DNA from 3 places in the Paenibacillus sp. PvR098 genome. Region 2 is predicted to be linked to each of the others. Evidence: riboswitches for the same ligand, from Rfam matches in the RefSeq annotation. Region 2 holds a riboswitch; each other region holds the start of a gene.
What was found. Region 2 has a riboswitch for cyclic di-AMP ahead of JOE45_RS13640 (hypothetical protein). Riboswitches for the same ligand answer to the same signal wherever they lie in the genome.

Region 1 (7,114 bases), 490 kb from region 2:
AAGATTCGGTTCCCTCCATTCCGAAACTAAGGATTAACGAATTGCCCGGAAGCCGTTCGGTTTTTGGTGATTGCCTCAGAATGTCCAGTGCGCTCGGTTCTCCGATAGCCACATAGCATATTTGTTGAATATCCCTTCTCCGAAAAAACCAGTCGAGTCCTCCGTCGAAGGTTTCAGAGGCAAGGGACTTGCCGAAAACAATCACCTTCGTGTGGCCAAAATCCAATTCTTTATCTACATCTGCCTTCATCAAACGAACGCCTTCGGAGACGGTATCCGCTTCTTTTGTAACAATGGTATATTTTGCTTGCCCCGGTTGGATATTGGCCGTTGGAATGGCCAGCTTCAGCGATATCCGAAAGTGTTTCGACTCTCCTTTATCAATCCCCATCATCACGATGAAAAAACGCTTATCTATATCCCTAAAGCCGCAGCCGGACACGAGGGTAAAGAGAACAACCGCAATCATGATTCCCCAAAGCTTACGCATGGTTTTTCCTCCTGCTAATGATAACGACGAGCGTGACAAGCAGTATTTCAATAGGAAAACGGATATTAAACCATTGCTTCGATATGAAAATGAGCTGCTTCTCATTCACTATGGCTCCGAACACGAGTGTAATCCCTCCCATCATGCCGCACACGGTCCAATTAAAAATGGCCATTCTTTTTTTATTGTGATTTAATGTACGAAAACAGCTTCGAAGGAGCGTCAAGCCGACATTCCAGGTCATCGTGACAAACAGCAGCGCCAAACCGATGTAGAGAAACAAAAACAAAAAAAGGACTCGTTCGATAAAGCCATACTCCATCCGAATGGCATCCGCCGTGCTGATCCAAACGTATATGTATTCCTCCACCGCTTGAGTTCCCTGCATCCCGATAGGAAGGAAAATCGTCGTGAAGAAGATAAGGGTACCCACGATCGGAATAATCCACAGATGCTTGACGCGAGTATCCTTAAAAAAACGATTGTACAAAACCAGGTTGATGTAACCTGTAAAAAGGTAAGTTGCCGCTGAAACCGTGTGCCATGGCGGAACGCGAAGGATGTAATCCGACATGGTCCAAATCGCATCCCAATCCAACATTTCATGACTCATAGCCTTATAGGAAATAAACATAATAAAAGGAATACTGAGCAGCAAACCGATTTCCAATACGTTAATTATTGCCAGTGACGTTCGCGTGGAAGACCAACAAATCACCACGACAGAGAATAGCAGCAGCAGCGATTTTGAAATTTCAGGATTGACATATCGCTCCGTAATGAGTGAAAAGCTGACGATAATAATCGCTCCTGCAATGAACCACATAACGCTCAAAAAACTGAGGATGGGGATTCGTAAGGCTGTCACTAGATTGCGCTCTAAAATTTCAGGCAGACCTAATCCCGGGAATTTGCTCATAGCGTTTACAAACAAATAAGCCATTAAGCTCCCGATGGGGATGCTGATCAGAATCCCCATAAAAGCTCCATTAAATCTCTCCTCGATCATGATCCTGGGGATGTAAAAGATCGTATTGATCAGCATAGTCAATACGACGGGGTAAAAAAAATAACGGCTCAATATGTATCTCCTTCCTTATAACCGGATACTTCCTTTTCCCCTATAAACATGCGAAAATATGGCTCTCCAAAGCTTTGCAGGTTCGACAAATACATCAGAAAACAGAATAACCCCGATACCAAGCCATACATGCCAAAGAACGTAGCCATCATAATTAAAGGATATTTAACAACACGAAAGGCAAAGCTCATCGCGTTGATCGGTATGACAAAATTGGCTATGGCTACGACGGAAGTAATAATGATCATGATGCTGCTTACAATTCCGGCTTGCTGGGCCGCCTGACCCAGGATCAGCCCCCCGACCGTCGTCGCAGTGGAACCGATATATCGTGGCAAACGGATGCTCGCTTCAATCAAAGCTTCAATCATGAATAGCATAATAGTAACCTCGACATACGACGGATAGGGAACCGCCGCGCGGCTTCCCGCAATTGATAAGGAGAATTGAACGCGAAATATTTCCGGGTTATAGGAAACAATGGCGATATATGCGGCCGGAAGGGTAATGGTAAGGAATAAAGCGACATAACGAAGAGCAACCATGGCACGAGACACCCAAAATGTTTGATACAAATCGTCCATTGCCGTCATAAAATCAAAAAATACGGCAGGAGCGATAATCGCAAAAGGTGTTCCTTGCATCAATATGACGATTTTGCCTTGAGCTAAACCGAGCACAATGCGGTCCGGTCTTTCCGTGAGAATGGTGATTGGAAACAGACGGTATTTTTGTTCCGTAAAAAGGGCTTCAAGCTGACCTAACGCCTGCACAATGTCCGCTTGAATTTGATCGATATTTTTCTTTAATTTCTCAAGAACGGTCTTGTTTACGAATTGATCGTCATAAAGAATAGACAGTTTCGTTTGTGAAAGTTTGCCAACGGTTGTTCCTTCAGCAATTAGCGCAGGTGAAGGGTATCGCTCTCTGATGATTTTGATATTGGTGTCGATATTCTCGCTAAGCGCGGTTTGAGGTCCTTGAAGGGTAGATTCGGCTTTTGCCTCTAAAGGTTGTTCTGATGTTGGTTTATTGGCATAGAGAACGTATACTTCTTCGAGGAAAAAGACTCCGACAAATCCGCCGAGCATTTTTGTCAGAAGCTTTTCCGAGGGATTCAGCGTATTGCATGAAAGTGTGGAACGAAGAACGTTACGAAACTCCTCAACCGTTGTGCATTCCTGAAACGGATCGGAAATGCTTTTCTTTAGAATGCTGGGATTACATAAAGAAGAAAAATAGATCAGATCAATTTCCAAATATCCGTTTTGGAGCCTCTCCGATTTAAGATCTTGTGACGTTTCGAGCTGCTTTTTCAGTTGGGATAAAGAGTCTGATGCGGTAGTCATCTTTAGAGTGCTCCCCTCATCTCGAATAGATGAAGGTAGTATATCCCGATTACAATCGTAAAATTATGGATATAAAATGGTTTTGTTTTTTAACTGAATTGATGGGTAATTGATAGGCGAAGAGCTTATATAAAACTGATTAGAAAAAACGCTTGCATAAATTCATTGGTAAACTTTGTGCCATGAAACCGCATGGTATCCATGCTACAATGGTTACCGTTCCTTTTAAGGGAACGCGAATCATACAAGGCCGAAGTTTATACTAAAGCGCGGGGGAACCTATGAACTTGGGGTGAAGCCACAAGCTGTGGCCGGGTGATTGCTCTTTGACCCGAATCCGTCAGCTAACCTCGCAGGCCCTACAAAGGAGAGGAATACAGTGAAAGGTTTTAAAAAATTGGTTTTGACAGGCGTTTTGGCACTTGGCCCGATCATCAGCGCAGGCGTGGTTTCGGCTGCTCCGTCGTATTCGGTATCCGGTAACGATACGATGTGGAAGATCTCACAAAAATACGGGGTTAGTCTGGCATCTCTTATCGCGGCGAATCCGCAAGTGGCTAATCCAAATATAATATGGCCTGGAATAGTGCTGAATATTCCTGGCAAGGCGGCGGGTATAGGGACAGGTTCCGGCTCGCAGCAAGGAACAGGGAGCACGACACAGTCCTCTTATGCCAGCCAAGTGGTGAGTTTGGTGAACCAGGAACGTGCGAAAGCAGGTTTGCAGCCACTCGCTAGCGACAGCGCATTGACGAAGGTGGCTTTGGATAAGGCGAAGGACATGTATAACAACGGCTATTTTGACCATACATCTCCGACCTACGGTTCTCCGTTTGATATGATGCGTTCATATGGCATCCGTTATTCTTATGCCGGCGAGAATATTGCCAAAGGACAGCGTACGCCGCAAGAAGTGATGAATGCATGGATGAACAGTCCGGGACACCGTCAAAACATCATGAGCCCGAACTTCAACAAAATTGGCGTGGCTTATTACAATGGCGTGTGGGTACAGCTATTTATTAAAAATTAATTCAGTACATGAGGAAAGGCCGTCTTCGGACGGTCTTTTGGCGTTTCTAGGTCCTTCATTAGGGAACAAAAATAATAGCATAGAAACTTAAATTTCTGTTGCTGCCCTCAGCTGCATATGATAGATTTTAGTTGATATGGAAACTAATGGTGGGGAGAAAATAATGATGAAGCAAGTCAACCGTTTGAAAAGATGGGTCTTAAAGGTGTCTGCTTCGGCTCTGTTTGTTGGTTCGCTAATCGTTCCCGGCGCATATACGGCATCGGCTCAAGTGCAGGGCCAAGACTCGATCCCGGCGGTCGTACAACAAACAACGTCCTCCGTCGTAGCGATCATTGGCAAGCCGAGCGAAAGCAAAAGGGTATGGGAGCAAAGCCGTTATCACCTCGCTCACGGGACCGGGGTTATTGTTCGCAGCGAAGGATACATATTAACCAATGCGCATGTAGTGAAGGATATGCGCAATATTATCGTCGTCACCTCCGACGGCAAATCGTTCCCTGGGAAAACAACCCATTATGATGAGGAAAGCGATCTGGCTTTGGTCAAAATCGATGCTTCCGGGTTAACCGCAGCTAAATTCGCGAAGCCTTCAAATATTCGCGTCGGCGAATCCGTTATGGCCATCGGCACTCCGTTGTCCTTTGCGTTAAGGAACTCGGTCACCTCAGGCATCGTCAGCGGGATGGAGCGTTCCGTCCAATCGAAGTACCAGCTCATCCAGACGGACGCGGCTATCAACCCTGGCAACAGCGGGGGAGCTCTGGTGAATATGAAAGGCGAAGTCATCGGAATCAATACATTAAAATATGTCGAGTTCGGTGTGGACAGCTTAGGCTTTGCGATTCCCGTCGATACGGTACAGCATGTACTCAATCACTTTTTCAAGTACGGTAAAGTGAAGCGGCCTTATCTCGGGTTGGAGCTCGGAGAAAGCTGGGAAGCGGTGGTCGGACTTCCATCGGCGAGCGGTTTGGAGGTCACCTATGTCGATCCGGATTCGCCCGCGGCGAAGGCAGGGGTCAAGCAGGGTGATATTCTTCTCTCCATCGACTCCGTCAACACCCGCAATCTGGTGGAATATAATGAAGCATTAAAGAAATATCTGCCCGGTCAAAGCATACGTCTTGCTCTACAATCAGGCAGTCAAACAAAAGATCTCGACGTTGTGTTAGGGGAAGACCGCTCTACGGCTACCACACTGATACAGGATGCCGAAGGCACGTCCATTGATGCCGACCAAGGTAAAATCCGGATCGGTGACAGCCACTTCGGCTGGTCGATGAAGTATCCGGCGGGATTGATCAAATTCGATCAGTCCGAGGATGGGAACAACGTCATCTTCGGAGACGCTAAAGGGGAATTCGCAATCCGTATTTCGATTGATGAAAAGCAAAGCAAGGATCTGTCTCCACAAGGACTGCTTCTCAAGCTCACGCAGCATACCGGCGATACGGTATTGGAGAAACGGTATATCAATGAGAAACTGCAGCCCTATGCCAAGCTTGTGGCTAAAAGCGAGTACGGCGAGTACTACGAGGCCAGAGCTTATCAGAAGGAAGATCACATCTTCTACCTCATTCTGGCAGTAGAGAAGGAAGAAAATTACTTAAATAGATTCAAACGAAACAGCTATATCGATTTGCTTGATACGTTCGTGCTTTCATTCGATTCTGCTGATGAGGCGCTAAAGGATATTTCCGCATATCAGGACCAAAATACGATCACGACGGAATACGGTTTGACCTTCGATGTGCCATCGGATTGGAGTAAGCATGAATGGGGCAGCGGTTTGAATTTCTCCAGTAATGACGGTGAGAGAAACTGGTCGGTGCATGTCACTTCCGCAGCTTCGGGGGATACACTGGGGCAATGGGCGGAGCGTCAGGAGCGCCGCTTTATTGAGAGCTATGTGGACGGATACCGTGAGGTACGAGGAGCGAAGGAAACGACGGTGGGCGGTGCTTCCGCGATAGAAAATCTGTATTCCTACACCATGGGCGATAAATGGGAGCAAGCCCATGTGATCTACATGATCAAAGATAAGTACAAGTACGAGTTGTATGCCTCGTATCCGAAGAGCGATAGTGCCGAGATGGAGAAGCTGCTGACGGATTTGATAGAATCGGTTCAGTTAACCAAGGACACGATGAACCGTTCTCTCGGAGTCATTGAAGATATGAATGATCTGATCGACCCTAACAAGACTGCGACATTTATGAGTAAAAAGTACGGGTATTCGATTCAAATACCGGAATTGTGGTTTAGCGGTTACGAAAGTGAGCAGGATTACGGCTTAAATATATTCTCGTTTGATGGAGGGAGTCTGACCGTGGACTCCGATGACCAAGCGGACTTCAATGAAGCGGTGTCCATGATAGAGCAAGAGCACAATAAAAATGCCGAAATCGACGCCAATTACAAGTACACGGCTGTGGAGGAGACTTTATTCGGTACGACGGTCAAAACATTCTCCACTCAGTATAAGAACAGGAATGTTCCTTACACTTTGAATGAATACGTGTTTGACAAGAACGGCATTATCTATACGGTTACGATTCGGATCAACGACGCCGTCAAAACGGATGCGCAGTGGAAACGATTGACGGATGCGTTTAACTCGATGAAGTTTTCGGAGAAGTAAATAAAGTTATGTTAAATAAAGAGCCGCTACGGCTCTTTTTTATTGAAATACCATGGACAATCCAAATTCTGGGTGAAATGCGAGCCCGCTGCGGCGATTCGTTACTATGTGGATTTGAATAGCTGATATAAAGCAAAAAAACGTCCGGATCGATCAAGATTCGGACGTTTATTGTATGGATTATAGTATGGGCCTAGTAACGGCGACCAAAGCGGAACGTGGAATCCGGTCCCCTGAGCGGTGGGGCCACTTACTGGTAGGCTGGGACGAACCTTGGCTTGCTTCGCCCGGATGACGGACGGATAAGAACAAGGTTTGCTCGTTTGGCGTGAAGGCCGGACCTGATAATGCCGCTTCCACGGGTGCGGATGCAAATGGAAACATAGGGTCCTTGGAACGGCTCGATACAGGAATGACGTACAGCCCGTTATTTTGAAACGATCGGTAGGTGCCCTTATTCAATTTGTTCGAATCCACGTCGCTTGCGATCCACAGGTTGCCGCTGCCGTCAGGCAGC
Region 2 (7,114 bases):
TTGAGGATTTAATCGCTGTTTCTACATGTTGTAATAGCAACTGTTTATCCAATCATTCACACCTCTTTACATAATGTAATCATATGAATTATCCCCAGAATCTATACAAAATACCACCCATAGGGCTTATTGCTTTTGTATTGTATGGAAATCAGCATAGACGAGGATCTTCCAAGGTCCAGCAGATTTAAGAAAATAAGCCCTTAGGTCTGCCGCCAGCGCAGACCCGAGGGCTTTACTGTCAATAACGAACGATTTTAATCGTAGAATGTTTGTCCTGCTTTCAATGAACTATCCCTTCTTGGAAATCGTATATTCGGCACGGTCCGTAACCAGCTGCAGCCCATCCTCTTGAACCGATCCTCGCCAATTACCAAGCAGCGGAATTTCGTATTGGTTCTCCGGTAGCCGCGAATGGTCGTGCGTAAAGATAATGCTGCCTACCCCATGCAGAACGAGTTCGCTCTCGGCAATATAATCGTCAGCATGGGCGAGCGCAGGATGGCCTAGCGAGACTCGCTCGAGCCGAAGCTTAATGAGATCCCGGTCGTCCTGCTCACGTTTCTCGATAAGAAGCTGTTGACCACGGCACTGCTCTAACCACTGTGTCATTTGCTCCAATTCAAGATTCATCTACTTAACCCTCCTTACGCCTAGCGGTGGATGACAAGACAGCTATAGCATAGTCCGGCCTTATTGCATTGCAAAAACGCCTTGAAAAAACCTCTCGTTGGAGAGGATTATCGATCTTGAATTAATCATTCTTTATTTCAATATGCATATTGTCCAGCTTGTAATTTTGTTTGGCTTGCACGTCGCTTTCGGCCTTGGGCTTAACTTCCTCTGCCAGTCCTTCTGCGTCCGTCGTTTGCTCCAAATTGTTTATTCCTGATTTGGTTTTATCTTTCATGATAATGTCTCCTCATTTTTAGGTTTACAGATAGGGATGCGCTCTGTCATTTTACCGGCCCTCTTGGTCTTGTCTTTCGATGTGCCCTTTAATGGAAGCTATGGCATCTTCATCGGGATTATGGATCGCATTTGTTGTACCGTCCTCTACGATGGTTCTTTCTTTATACCGATCATTATTAGCCTGAACTTTAGCATACGTTTCCAATGTTTCATCTGCCATATTCTTTGCTCCTTCTGGTCATCGTTGACCCTTAAAGTGTGTAGCGAGTAGTTCACCCACTGTAGTGTGTCTTTAATAATTAAAAGCTATGTGTAACTGTCCAGCAGCTCCAGCGTTTGCCGGAAACATATACAAAGCCCACAAGGACATTTTTAAAGCGAACAAATTAGCTCGCGTATATTCGAACCACCCCAGATACCACGAATAATTTATTCTAGCGAATCATTTGGTTGCAGCAAAGCAGCAACTTTTCGGTATAGTAAAAGCGTCTAATGAGTAGTGAAAAAATGAATGGTCATATAAGAAGGAGGAGCACAGTGGGAAATAACGTATATAAGGTATCGGGAATGATCTTTATGATCACAAGTGGAATATTGTACACTGCGGAAAGAATTGTTGAAAAGCTTTCTGCAGCCATGGTGGCAGCAGGGTATGCTTCCGGCGGAATAGGAACGGATAGAACCGTGAATTACTCCCATTTTTTTGAGAACTTTTTTGTCTGGTTTTTTCTCTTTATTGGATTCATTTTATTGGCTTACGGATTCCCAAAAGACAGAAATGAATGATCGAGCCGGTGAGATTCAGGGTGGATAACCTGCTTCTCCTCGGATTTTAATTTGGGCAGTGGGTTAGAGAAGTCTTGACAATGATATTGATTATCATTACCATATACTCATGACTATAATGATAATAATTATCAATATCATTTGGGTTGGTGAAAATGAACGATCTAAATGGTCTAGGAGGCTAAGAGTGGAAACCAAATCTGTTATTGAAGATAAGTGTGTGGGTGATTGCAACAAGCAGGACTTGTGTGCTTCGGTCTCCAAAATGGTTCGGGAGGATCCCATCGGTTCGGCAGCCATGCATGAACGTTATTTGTTCGTCGAAGTGCCGGTTCCCTGGGATTATGATGTCAAAGCTTCCAAGCATTTTCCGAAGGGCTTTATTGAAGTACTCAAAAGGGCAGCGGAGAATGAGCAGGATTTTCGTTTTTTGTCGTTTGTATCGGATGCTCATCCCTCACCCGCAGGATACAGAAGAGTGATGTATTATCAGAAGCCATCTTCCCCGTTTGCAGGGTATGAGAAGAAAGAATATGTCGTTCCCGCAGCAGAGTTAAACGTGTTAGCTGAGGCGCTTCTAAATGGCTCCGAACCTATGGATCGTTTTGAACCCTATGCGTTTGATGGTGATCATGTTAGGGATTTGTTTGTCTGTACACATGGAAGTCATGATGTGTGCTGCGGTAAGTTTGGTTACCCAATGTATAAAATACTTGAAGAGAATTATGCCGCGAAATCGTCTGGAAAGCTCAGAGTCTGGCGCGTCAGTCATTTTGGCGGTCATCGGCATGCGCCTACGATCGCCGATTTGCCCGAAGGGCGCTATTGGGCTCAAGTGGAGCCGGAAGATCTTGACACGCTTGTTCTTCGTCAAGGGCCATTTGCTCATATTTCCCGAAAATACCGGGGGTGGGGCGGTATTGGAAAATATGAGCAAATGGTCGAGCGTGAGATATTCATTCGTGAAGGTTGGAGTTGGATTGACTACAACAAGAAAGGCACGGTGTTGAAGGAGGAAGGACATTCCATGGTGGTGAGAATAGATTATTCTTCGGCTGACGGGGCGGTTTCTGGAACATATGAAGGAACGGTTGTTCCCACAGGCAGCGTCAAAATGGGCGGTTGTGGAAGTGAAGTGAAAGATGTTCAGCAATACAATGTTCTTAATGTAATGAAGCTCTAATCCATAAGGCAGCAGAGAACAAGGGGACACCCGCCGCGGATCAAGGAAGGCGGCACAGGAGGAAAGAACGATAAAGCATAAGATGGGGAAACGAAAGTCCCTGCCGATCCCCAGAAGAATAGATTAGGTATTTGGGTGATCATGCTGCTTTTACTTTTATTGGTACTCTCAGAATCATATTTTGGATAAAAAAGGGAGGATGTGATAATTTACAGGAGTTCCTCTAAGGAATCTTTTCAAAAAAATGGTATAAATAGTAGTGAAAGTGTTTCTTTGATTGACTAAGGTTTAACTATTATGTATTATTAGAATACGCTTAATTTCCGATTACCTTAATTGGAAAGCGGGGGAACCATTTTTTTGGGGCGAATCAAGATTGTAGGGAACCATCTTTCCCGAGCCCGACAGCTAACCTCGTCAGCAGTTAGATGGGTCAAATTCGTTTTTAGCGAATAAATGTATATACATTGACCCGTATAGCGGGTCTTTTATTTTTTAGGCCCGTTAATAGCTAGTGACCGTTGGATGAATCCACGATCATGCTGCTCATTACGGGTTTTTTGATGTGGTAAGTAAGCTTTAAAGGGGGCGCTGTCGCGAAGGGATATTCCTTGAGATAAGGAGATTTGATCAATCATGATTATGAAAACAAAAGACGGAAAAGTCGTCGAGATCTTAAGAATCTAGTAGAGAAGAGGTCCTAATATAAACGGAAAAGCAAGGATATAGAGATAACGAAAGGAAGATGTCATGATCCAGAGAATTAGTGCCGCTCATTTACAGCAGCTTTCTAAAGAACAAGAAGTAAAGCTTCGTAATCAATGGATTCCGCAAGAAGGAGAATACATCTTCTTCAGCGGACAAGAAGAGATGATTTATTACCTGGGCGGCGTTCAGAAGGATAGGTCGCTTCCACTGCTGACGATTGGACAAATGCTGGCGTATATACATAAATACGAGCATTCGGTTTGTATTGATCGCCAATCTAACGAATGGAAAATAACGACTTCAAAGCATGAAGTGAAAGCACCCGAGCTATGCGATGCTCTATGGGAAGCCACGAAATCCCACTTATAGCCTTTGTGCTGCTATCCGTACTCAATTCCAGCGCATTTTCTTTACTGGTTACCATTCTATTAACCATCTGGTGTATTAAGAAAGGTAATTGGTATGCTCCTCCGATACTAACCGTTGCTATTATCCCTTATTTTATGCAGAGCTCTGACTCCTGGCTCATTCCTATATCTGTGGGTGTTTCCTTACTTGGAGTGCTCGCTGTGATCGATGTTGTCGAAAAAAGGCTTGGCCATGAAACGACCTCGCTCCGGTAAATCATTACTGGACTAGGTCGTTTCGTACGACTCTGCTCCTTATAGCGTTTTTTTTGACGCGGTTATGCTGCTTACTTTACCCACTGAACAATATCCTCTATGCTTTGTCTTGTTTTTGGACGGTGCGGGTCCTGAGCCCGGTATCCAAACGCTGCCATCACCGATATATCCAGATTCCCGTTTTCCAACAAGCCTTCTTCATCAAGGATCTGATGTACCTCATCAAATTGGAACCCTTCGATAGGACAGGAATCGATTCCGATCAGAGCCGCCGCGGTCATCATATTGGCAAGGGCGATATACGTTTGCTTACAAGCCCAATCGAACAAGGTGCGCTCATTTTCAAGCAAATGAAGATCTGATTCCTGGAATTTTCTATACACGGTCGGGATGCGTTCCAGCGCTTCATCGGTCATGTTTTTCACATTTTTACACAGGTTGAATACATAATCAGAATCGTATCTTACGTTTCTACGGGCGAGAATAATCACAAAATGACTAGCGGTTGGCAGTTGTCCCTGGGCTCCCCAGGAAACTTGCTTTAGCTTTTCTCTCAATCGTTCATTTTGGATGATTAAGAACTTCCATGGCTCAAAACCGACGGAGCTTGGAGACAATCTCCCTGTTTCCAAAATAAATCGAAAATCCTCCTCCGATATTTTTCTCGTCGGGTCGAATTGTTTTGTGGCATGTCGGAAATAGAAGGCGTCCAGTATATCTTGTTTTTTGGTCGTTGTGTGGTTCATGGTTCATTCTTCCTTTCCATGCTGTTCATGATCTTTACATCATACCATAATTCCCCCGTCCTGCTTAAATCACCATAACCATTGACAAGGTATGCTGCTGATAAAGCTTAATATTATCCACAGATTTATCCACATCATTCACAGGAAGCTTATCCACATTGTATACATATTTTTTGATCTATATCCACATATCCACAGCTCAAGTTGTCCACATGTGACTATCTTTACTGCTTGCCTTCTGCAACTGCAATCATTAAGATATAGTTTTGAGATATACAATCATCCTTAAACCGTGATAAGAGGTAGTTATGGCGACTATTCATGATGTGGCGAAGAAGGCGGGAGTATCCGTAACGACGGTTTCCCGCGTGTTGAACAACCGTGGTTATATCAGCGAGGCGACCCGGAGCAAAGTGTACCAAACGATGGATGAATTGGGTTATCAACCGAATGAAATTGCACGCTCGCTGCTGCGGAAGCAGTCGAACCTTATCGGGTTGATTATTCCTGACGTCTCACACCCTTTCTTCTCGGAGCTCGCGAATCATGTGGAATATCATGCTTACCAGAACGGCTTCAAGGTGCTGCTTTGCAATTCGCATTTGGATCCGGTGAAAGAAAAGGACTACATCGAGATGCTGCGGCGGAACCGGGTGGATGGCATTATTATGGGAAGTCATACACTGGAAGTGCAAGAATACATGAACCTGCATTCTCCCCTTGTCACCATAGATAGGCAGATTGGAGAGAAGATCCCTTATATTTCCTCCGATAATTACAGAGGAGGGGAGCTGGCCACCGAGCTGTTAATTCGAAAAGGATGCAGAAAAATTGCACATATCTGCGGCAATTTAGAGCTAGATCTTCTCGCGAACCGGAGAAGTGAGGCGTTTAAACACATCGTTTCCAAGCATGCGGTAAAACACCTGACGATCCAGACAGACATGAACGTGTTTGATCAATGGCAATATGAACGTATTATTCATTCCTTGTTCCAGGAGCATCCAGACATTGACGGCGTCTTCGCATCCAGTGATATTATCGCGGCTTTTGCCGTTAAAGAATGCGAAAGAGCAGGGAAGCATGTGCCTGGTGATGTTCGTATCGTCGGATACGATGACGTGAAAGCGGCATCCTGGTTGACTCCTGCCATTACTACGGTGAGACAGCCCATCGGCGAGATCGGCCGTTTGGCTGTGGAGCTGATCCGCAAACAAATGGACGATGAGCCATTGGTAAGAGAAAATGTACTGGCTGTAGAACTGGTGGAAAGAGCAACGACGTAACAATGACCTAATGTCAAAGACAACGCAAAAACCTGACCGCTTTAAAGCGCCATCAGGTTTTTTTTGGTTTAACTGGAAATCGAAAATCGTATGTTAAAGGATTGACATGTCAAACGATTGACATACGAATTTGAGCGGTTTATAATACGATCTGAAAGCGATTAAATCTTTTGCCTAACACATTGAACTGGGGGAATATGAGTTGAAAAGAACAAAGGCATTTCAAGTACTCATTCTATCGCTATTGGTCGTTATGATTGTCAGCGCTTGCAGTAGTTCATCGGAACCTTCATCGACCGAATCATCAAATCCGTCCAGCGGAGTGAAAATTACATTTCTCAACTCGAAAGGCGAGATTTTGCCGCAGCTTGAGGAAGCGGCAAAAGCGTTCCATGAAGAAAATCCGGACATTACGCTTGAGATTATACCTGTATCGGCAGGTCAATCTCCGTTTGAAAGGGCTTCCGCGCTCTATGCCGCCGGTAACCCGACTACAATCACTATGCTGGACACCGCCGATGTTGAAAAGTTCAAGGACCGCGTTCTTGATCTGAACGGTGAAAAGTGGATGGCTGATTCCGTAGCCAAAAGTACGGATTTGACGACGTTTGATGGCAAGAACTATGCCTTCCCATTAGCTATCGAAGGATACGGCTTCATTTATAATAAGGCAGTAGTTGACCAAGCCGTTGGCGGTACTTTTGATCCTTCGAGTATAAAGACGACGAACGATCTGGAAAACCTGTTTAAGCAAATTGAAGCATCGGGCAAAGCGCCTTTAATTATTTCCCCGATGGACTGGTCGCTCGGAGCGCATTATCTTCCGCTTGCCTATGCGAATCAGTCTCCTGATTCCGCCGAGGTAAACAA
Region 3 (7,114 bases), 260 kb from region 2:
CAAGTCCGCACATGCACTCCAACGGAAGAACGCCGCAATCAAGCGTGTGCCCGATCATCTCATGCCAAGAGGTGATCCCAAACAGAGCGCTCCTCCCACTGAACCTACCATCAAGGCGCCTAGCGGGGTCCAGGGGCAGCCGCCCTTGGGGTCCCCCTTGGAAGGGGGATTTAGGGGGATGAAAAAAAGAACCCCAAACCGTGGAGACCACGAATCGGGGTTATAGAGGAGATATGAAAAAGGTTAGAATTACCATTGGTAAAATTACTATCTTCATTATACCTTATTTTTTTTATTTTGTCACAGGTATTGGCATTTCAGATAAACATTCGTGACAAACAATTTTTCCTTTGAAGTAAGAGACATTTTCTGCGTTACCACAGAAGATACACGCAGGCTCATATTTCTTTAACATGATACGCTCTCCGTCTACATAAATTTCCAGAGCGTCTTTCTCACCGATGCCTAAAGTTCTGCGAAGTTCAATCGGAATAACGACACGACCCAATTCATCGACTTTTCTAACGATACCAGTAGATTTCATCATTGTAAAATTTCCCCTCTCAAAGAAGCTAGAAGTATAAAGCATAGCGGAAGAAAATTAATCGTCATGATTCGACATAATTCTTTATCAATATGATACCAACCATTCCCAAAATAGTCAACAAGAAAAATGAAATAATTTCTGTTATTATATGGAATATGGCTCTATATTTGTTATATCATAAGGAAAAACAAAGAAAAAATGTGAAGTGGGACACACTTTTTCGGCAATTTCGTCATTTAAAATATGATTCTTCAGCACGTTTTTAAATCGATTACATAAAAAAGCATGTAAGTATTGGGAAATAAATTCGACATTATTCGACAATAAAATTAAATGTATGCGGTCTTTTTGTCGAAAAAAGTCCGATGATCAAGGAGGAAAGCTATGAACGTGCCAATGAAAGAAGAAAAAGTCTTCAAGGATCCCGTGCATAAGTACATTTATGTTCAGGACCAAACGATTTGGGATCTGATCAATACAAAAGAATTTCAGAGGCTGCGTCGGATTCGTCAACTCGGCACATGCTTTCTGACCTTTCACGGGGCCGAACACAGCAGGTTCTCTCATTCACTCGGCGTATACGAAATCACCCGCAAAATCATTTCCCAATTTGAGCGTAATAAGTACGAGGATTGGCCAAAAGAGGAAGGGCTGCTGTGCCTTTGTGCTGCTTTGCTGCATGATGTAGGACATGGACCGTTCTCCCATTCCATTGAAAAGACGTTTGGAACTCACCACGAAGAATGGTCATGCAGGATCGTGCTGGGGGATACGGAAGTCAATGAGGTGCTACAACGGGTCTCACCAACATTCCCGCAGCAAGTGGCCGACGTCATCGCCAAAACCTACCATAGAGAAATCGTCGTCAGTCTCGTGTCCAGCCAGTTGGACGCCGATCGGATGGATTATTTGCTTCGGGACGCTTATTTTACCGGGGTAAATTACGGCACCTTCGATTTGGAGCGAATTCTTCGTGTCATGCGTCCCTACCAAGGACATATTGTCGTGAAGGAGAGCGGCATGCATGCGGTGGAAGATTATTTGATGTCACGGTACCAAATGTATTGGCAGGTCTATTTTCACCCGGTAACCCGTAGTGCGGAAGTGGTGCTGCATAACATTTTTCAAAGAGCGAAACGGCTTCATGAAGAAGGGTATCCGTTTGAATTCATGATCTCGCCTCTGCTGAAGCTCTTTAAACAACAGCTGACGGTAGAGGAATATTATTTCTTGGATGAGGCGTTGATGCAAACCGTACTGATGCAGTGGTCCTTGGAGAACGACCCGATACTCTCCGATTTATGTTCCCGCTTTTTGCAGCGGCGCCTGTTCAAATATGTAACATTTGACCAGTTAGATACCGGGCTGATTGAACGATTGGGAAGCTTGATGCGAAGCTTTGGCATCAATCCGGATTATTACATGGAAATTGATTTCCCATCCGATCTATCGTATGATGTGTACCGTCCGGGGGAGCAAGATGAGAAGCTTCCTATATTGCTTCTGGATTCAAAGAATACATTAACCGAAATTTCCCGCAGATCGGAGATTGTTCGCTCGATCAGCGGCATCCATATGGGTAAATTCCATTTGTATTACCCCTATGAATTACTGCTGAATCATTATGAGGAACTGGATGCAGACGTCCGGATGCTGTTGGGATTATCCTAAATCAACTCATCAAAATGATGAAAAAAAGGAGTACGCTATGCTGATCGACAGTCATGTGCATTTGAACGCGCAAGCCTTCGATGAAGATCGACACGAAGTGATTGAGAGGGCAAGAGAGAACGGAATTCGTCGAATGATCAATGTCGGATTTAATCGGGAGACCATTCCTAGCTCTATCGCTTTGGCGGAGCAGTATGATTTTATATATTCCACTGTTGGTTGGCATCCGACGGACGCAAAGGACATGACGCAGGAGGATTTGGAGTGGATCGAATCGCTTTGCAGTCATGACAAGGTGGTGGCCATTGGGGAAATCGGGTTGGACTATTATTGGGACACGTCCCCGAGGGATATACAAGCCCATGTGTTTCGGGAACAAATCCGAATTGCTCGTAAGCTCGGTATGCCGATCGTCATCCATAACCGGGATGCGCATCACGACATCGTGCAAATCTTGCGGGAGGAGAAGGCGGCTGAGGTCGGCGGCGTGATGCATTGTTATTCCGGAAGCTGGGAAACGGCGAAAATGTGCCTGGATATGAATTTTTATATCTCTTTCGGCGGACCTGTCACGTTTAAGAATGCAAAGCAGCCCAAGGAAGTGCTGGAGAAGGTTCCGTTGGATCGACTGCTGATTGAAACGGACGCTCCTTATCTCGCTCCCCATCCGTATCGGGGCAAGCGAAACGAGTCGTCTTATGTTCGACTTGTAGCCGAAACGGCTGCCCAAATCAAAGGCATTTCGCTGGAAGAGTTGGCTGAGATTACCTCAAGGAATGCTGTTTCAATTTTTGGTATAAAGTGAATTATCGCACAAAAGAGGACATGCCTTTTTTTATCCAAAACAAGATAAACGAAGAAAACAAGACTAAAACCGTACCCGCCGAAGAGAAAGATGGTTTTTGTTCTATAATTTCCGAAAATTAACGAAAAACAAGTGAAAACCAAGCTTTTTTACAAAGTTTGTATACTTTACAACTCTAGCCTTCGCATCGTACACTCAATATTAACTTCATACGATTGCCAAATTTCCAACATCGCTGAGTTCCGTAAGGGAACGGGGGAACCGCATCGCGGACGTCAAACGTTACGCTGTTTGATGAATGGGGTGTTTTTTAAGGGGTGAATCTTGGGGCAGATAGCTGCTCCCGAGTAGGGCGACTCTCAAGTCCGAATCCGTCAGCTAACCTCGTAAGCGTTCTGAGAGAGGTAACGATTGTCGTCGGCTTCTATTTTCATTTTCGGAAAATGAGAAAAGTCACGGGAAGGTTCCTCTTCTCCGCTGACTTTTTTTGCATTCCCCGAAAATGGGATAAATGTCCAAGCCAGTTCATACAATGAGATCCAAGGGAGGTGGCTTTGGGGAAGTGCGGTTCTGAGGCCGTTGAAGTAACGTTGGTAATTTGGAGAAGAAAAAACTTTACCATAGTCGCGTCAGATCAAATCAACATAACACTCGGATGGCGGGGCTTTAAGGAGGACCGAACAAGTGGGAGTTGTGACACCAGAACAAACCCATGAAAGACGATCATCCAGCTTGTCCTTCGCATTGCGATGGAAGCATGAAAACTTGCGTATGATATCGATCATTGCACTCATATTATTCGCTATGACTTTCATGTTGTTGATCATGTTTTACGGTACGTCAATCAAAAACGTATCGGTCGTTGTAGACGGAACGGAAAAAACGTTCCAGACGAAAGAATCAGTTCTGCAGCGCATACTGGATGAGCAAGGCATCTCTGTCGGCGAACACGACCGTGTGTCGCATTCTCTGGAGGCTTCGATGGAATCGGGAGACCGAATCATTATCGAGAAAGCCAAACCAGTTCAATTGACAGACGGCGGACAAACAAAGACCGTATATACGACAGGGAAAACGGTGGAACAACTGTTCGCAGATCTACAAATCACACTTAGTGAACTCGATAAAGTGACGCCCGCATTGGATTCGGTGATAGATGAAAATAGCGAAGTCAAGATAGTCCGTATTAAGAAAGATGTCGAGGAAATTCAAGAGCCGATCGCTTTCGATACGGTGAAGAAGAACGAACCGAAGCTGATCAGAGGCAAAGAGCAGATTGTTCAAGAAGGACAAGAAGGCATTCTTCTCAAGAAGAAGGAAAAAGTGTTTGAAAACGGTGTGCTCGTATCCGAACAAATCGTCGATGAAAAGATTCAAACCGAAAGTGTTCAAAAAATTATTGCGGTCGGAACGAAGAATCCGGTAGTGGTATTATCTTCGTCTTCGCCTACCATGGAAGAGTTGACCAAAAACGGAGTGAAATTCGACGTTAAGCAGGTCCTCAATAACGTGAAACTGACTGCTTATAGCGCGGGGCCGGCATCAACAGGCAAGGATCCCGATCATCCGCAGTATGGAATCACGGCATCAGGTGCGAGAGTAACGGAAGGTCGCACGATTGCGGTTGATCCCAAAGTCATTCCGATGGGCTGGTGGGTTTACATTGAAGGTCTTGGCTTCCGCAGAGCGGAAGACACCGGAGGTGCAGTCAAGGGGAATAAAATCGACGTTTATTTCGAAAGCCATGATTATGCCGTACGCTTCGGTACAAAACAAGGCAAGACCGTATATGTCATCGGTCCAAAGAAACCGTCGGTTGATTAAGGACGGGCAATTAGGGCAGACTCATCATATATAGAACAGATCAAGAAGAGGTACGGTTAACGTCCCTCTTCTTTTCTCTTGTTACGAAAGAGGGTTCGAACGGATAGTATGATCAAAGAGATTATTGTTGTCGAAGGCAAAGACGATACGGTCGCAATCAAACGGGCCGTTGAAGCGGAAACGATCGAAACTGGCGGTTCCGCAATCAATAAAGAAGTGCTGAAACGTATCCGGCTCGCCCAGGAGCGAAGAGGCGTGATCATTTTTACGGACCCTGATCACGCGGGTGAGAGGATACGTAAAATCATCGTCAAAGAAGTGCCGGGCTGTAAGCATGCGTTCTTAACACAGGAGGCGGCCACCAGCCGTGGTGATATCGGAGTAGAGAACGCATCGGTGGAAGCGATTCGTTCGGCGCTTGCGAATGTACGCACCGATTATATGGCGCAAGGCACAGAAATAGACTGGGACGATCTGATGGAAGCCGGGCTGATCGTTAACCCGGCTGCAGCCGCGAGAAGGCTCGAGATGGGCAAGCGACTCGGCATCGGATATTGTAACGGAAAGCAGTTCTACCATCGCTGCCGCATGTTTCAAATTACTAAAGAAGAATTTGAGGCGGCGCGGCGGCATCTGGATGAAAAAGAGGGTGAAAAGCCATGAGTTCAAACCGGTATACAGACACTGCGGGGACGGGACAAGCCTCTCCGGAAGATATTGCTTCGCCGAAACGAACCAAAGAGCTGCTGCAGAAGTACGGCTTAACCTTGAAGAAAAGCTTAGGTCAAAATTTCCTTATTGATCACAATATATTGCACAAAATCGTTTCTGCGGCGGATTTGCAGCCCGACAAGGGGGCGCTGGAAATCGGTCCTGGGATCGGCGCCTTGACGCAGCAGTTGGCCAAGATGGCAGGCCGTGTAGTAGCCGTCGAGATCGATCAACGACTGCTGCCGATGCTCGAAGAGACGTTGTCTCCCTATCCTCATACTGCCGTCGTACATGGTGATGTGCTTAAGGTTGATCTGAAAGAGTTATTCGAGAAGCACTTCCAAGGCGTATCGCAGGTGAGTGTAGTTGCTAATCTTCCTTACTATGTGACCACTCCCATCATCATGAAGCTGCTCGAAGAGAAGCTGCCTCTTGAGAATATCGTTGTCATGATTCAGAAGGAAGTGGCCGACCGGATGGCGGCAAAGCCTGGAGGCAAGGACTACGGCAGCCTTAGTATTGCCGTACAGTATTACTGTATCCCCGAAGTCGTGACCATCGTTCCGCGTACCGTATTTATCCCCCAACCGAATGTGGATTCGGCAGTCATTAAGTTGAGTGTAAGACAGCAGCCGCCTGTGGATGTCGAGGATGAGGACTTCTTCTTTGAAGTCGTTCAAGCCAGCTTCGTGCAGCGGCGCAAAACGATTTATAACAATCTGGCGGCGAAATATTTCACCAAAGAGACGAAAAGCAGGATGGAAGCCATCCTTCAAGAATCAGGCATCGAGCCTTCCCGTCGCGGCGAAACATTGTCCATACAGGAATACGCAGTCCTAAGCCAAAATCTTGCGCGTGCTTTACGCTCCAGTTAAGCGCCAATGATTGAGCCGCATGGGCAGAGCATATGCACCATTTGCCCATGACCGCCATACGATAGACGAGGAGGCGATGCAGCCATGAAACAGGGAGACCTGGTCACTCGTAAGTCGTATGGTGGTGACATTGTTTTCAGAATACAGGAAATTAGGCAACAGCAGGCGGTGCTCCGTGGAGTGGAGCTTCGGCTCCTGGCCGACGCTCCGCTTCCGGATTTGGAATCCATGCCGCAGCTCGATCCTTTTCAATATACGGGTATGATGCGTCCGAAATGGATGGATGCCATGAGACGCACAAACGGTTCACTTGCTCCATCAGCCCCGTATCAAGGGGATAGCTGGCAAGGAAAAGCAAGCCCGGGGGCCTCCCCCAAAACGCGCCCGGCTTATTTTGACGTACCGGGTAAAGTTCTGCACTTGGATGGGGATCCGGTTTATCTGCGCAAATGCATGGGCCTATATGGAGAGCTTCGGGTACCGGCCGAAGGATATTACGTGACGGAAGCCCAGATGGCTGATGCTCTGTATCGCCTGCTGCCGCAAATCAAGCCGGATATTGTAGTCATTACCGGCCATGATGGCATTTTGAAGCATCGGGCCGCGGCAGATATTTCCGCACTTAGCAGTTATAAAAATTCGCATAATTTTGTGAATGCGGTGCGCGTAGCCAGGCAGTAT

Region 1: another riboswitch for cyclic di-AMP. It lies ahead of JOE45_RS11315 (CAP domain-containing protein); the one in region 2 lies ahead of JOE45_RS13640 (hypothetical protein).
Region 3: another riboswitch for cyclic di-AMP. It lies ahead of JOE45_RS15030 (3D domain-containing protein); the one in region 2 lies ahead of JOE45_RS13640 (hypothetical protein).

The regions. Positions count from the first base shown of each region.
Region 1 covers NZ_JAFIBU010000001.1:2,266,169-2,273,282, reverse strand. Annotated here, with positions in the region: gene JOE45_RS11330 (Ger(x)C family spore germination protein) at 1-490, opposite strand, end outside; gene JOE45_RS11325 (GerAB/ArcD/ProY family transporter) at 483-1,571, opposite strand; gene JOE45_RS11320 (spore germination protein) at 1,568-2,920, opposite strand; cyclic di-AMP (ydaO/yuaA leader) riboswitch at 3,159-3,294, shown strand; gene JOE45_RS11315 (CAP domain-containing protein) at 3,300-3,953, shown strand; gene JOE45_RS11310 (trypsin-like peptidase domain-containing protein) at 4,117-6,597, shown strand; gene JOE45_RS11305 (alkaline phosphatase PhoX) at 6,778-7,074, opposite strand; gene JOE45_RS11300 (S-layer homology domain-containing protein) at 7,061-7,114, shown strand, end outside.
Region 2 covers NZ_JAFIBU010000001.1:2,756,405-2,763,518, reverse strand. Annotated here, with positions in the region: gene JOE45_RS13670 (hypothetical protein) at 1-52, opposite strand, end outside; gene ymzB (protein YmzB) at 292-633, opposite strand; gene JOE45_RS13660 (hypothetical protein) at 755-910, opposite strand; gene JOE45_RS13655 (hypothetical protein) at 962-1,132, opposite strand; gene JOE45_RS13650 (hypothetical protein) at 1,450-1,698, shown strand; gene JOE45_RS13645 (sucrase ferredoxin) at 1,886-2,881, shown strand; cyclic di-AMP (ydaO/yuaA leader) riboswitch at 3,185-3,319, shown strand; gene JOE45_RS13640 (hypothetical protein) at 3,632-3,958, shown strand; gene JOE45_RS13635 (NAD(P)H-dependent oxidoreductase) at 4,284-4,958, opposite strand; gene JOE45_RS13630 (LacI family DNA-binding transcriptional regulator) at 5,267-6,244, shown strand; gene JOE45_RS13625 (ABC transporter substrate-binding protein) at 6,498-7,114, shown strand, end outside.
Region 3 covers NZ_JAFIBU010000001.1:3,020,529-3,027,642, reverse strand. Annotated here, with positions in the region: gene JOE45_RS15045 (AbrB/MazE/SpoVT family DNA-binding domain-containing protein) at 293-547, opposite strand; gene JOE45_RS15040 (HD domain-containing protein) at 932-2,218, shown strand; gene JOE45_RS15035 (TatD family hydrolase) at 2,256-3,023, shown strand; cyclic di-AMP (ydaO/yuaA leader) riboswitch at 3,247-3,432, shown strand; gene JOE45_RS15030 (3D domain-containing protein) at 3,708-4,847, shown strand; gene rnmV (ribonuclease M5) at 4,956-5,510, shown strand; gene rsmA (16S rRNA (adenine(1518)-N(6)/adenine(1519)-N(6))-dimethyltransferase RsmA) at 5,507-6,433, shown strand; gene yabG (sporulation peptidase YabG) at 6,518-7,114, shown strand, end outside.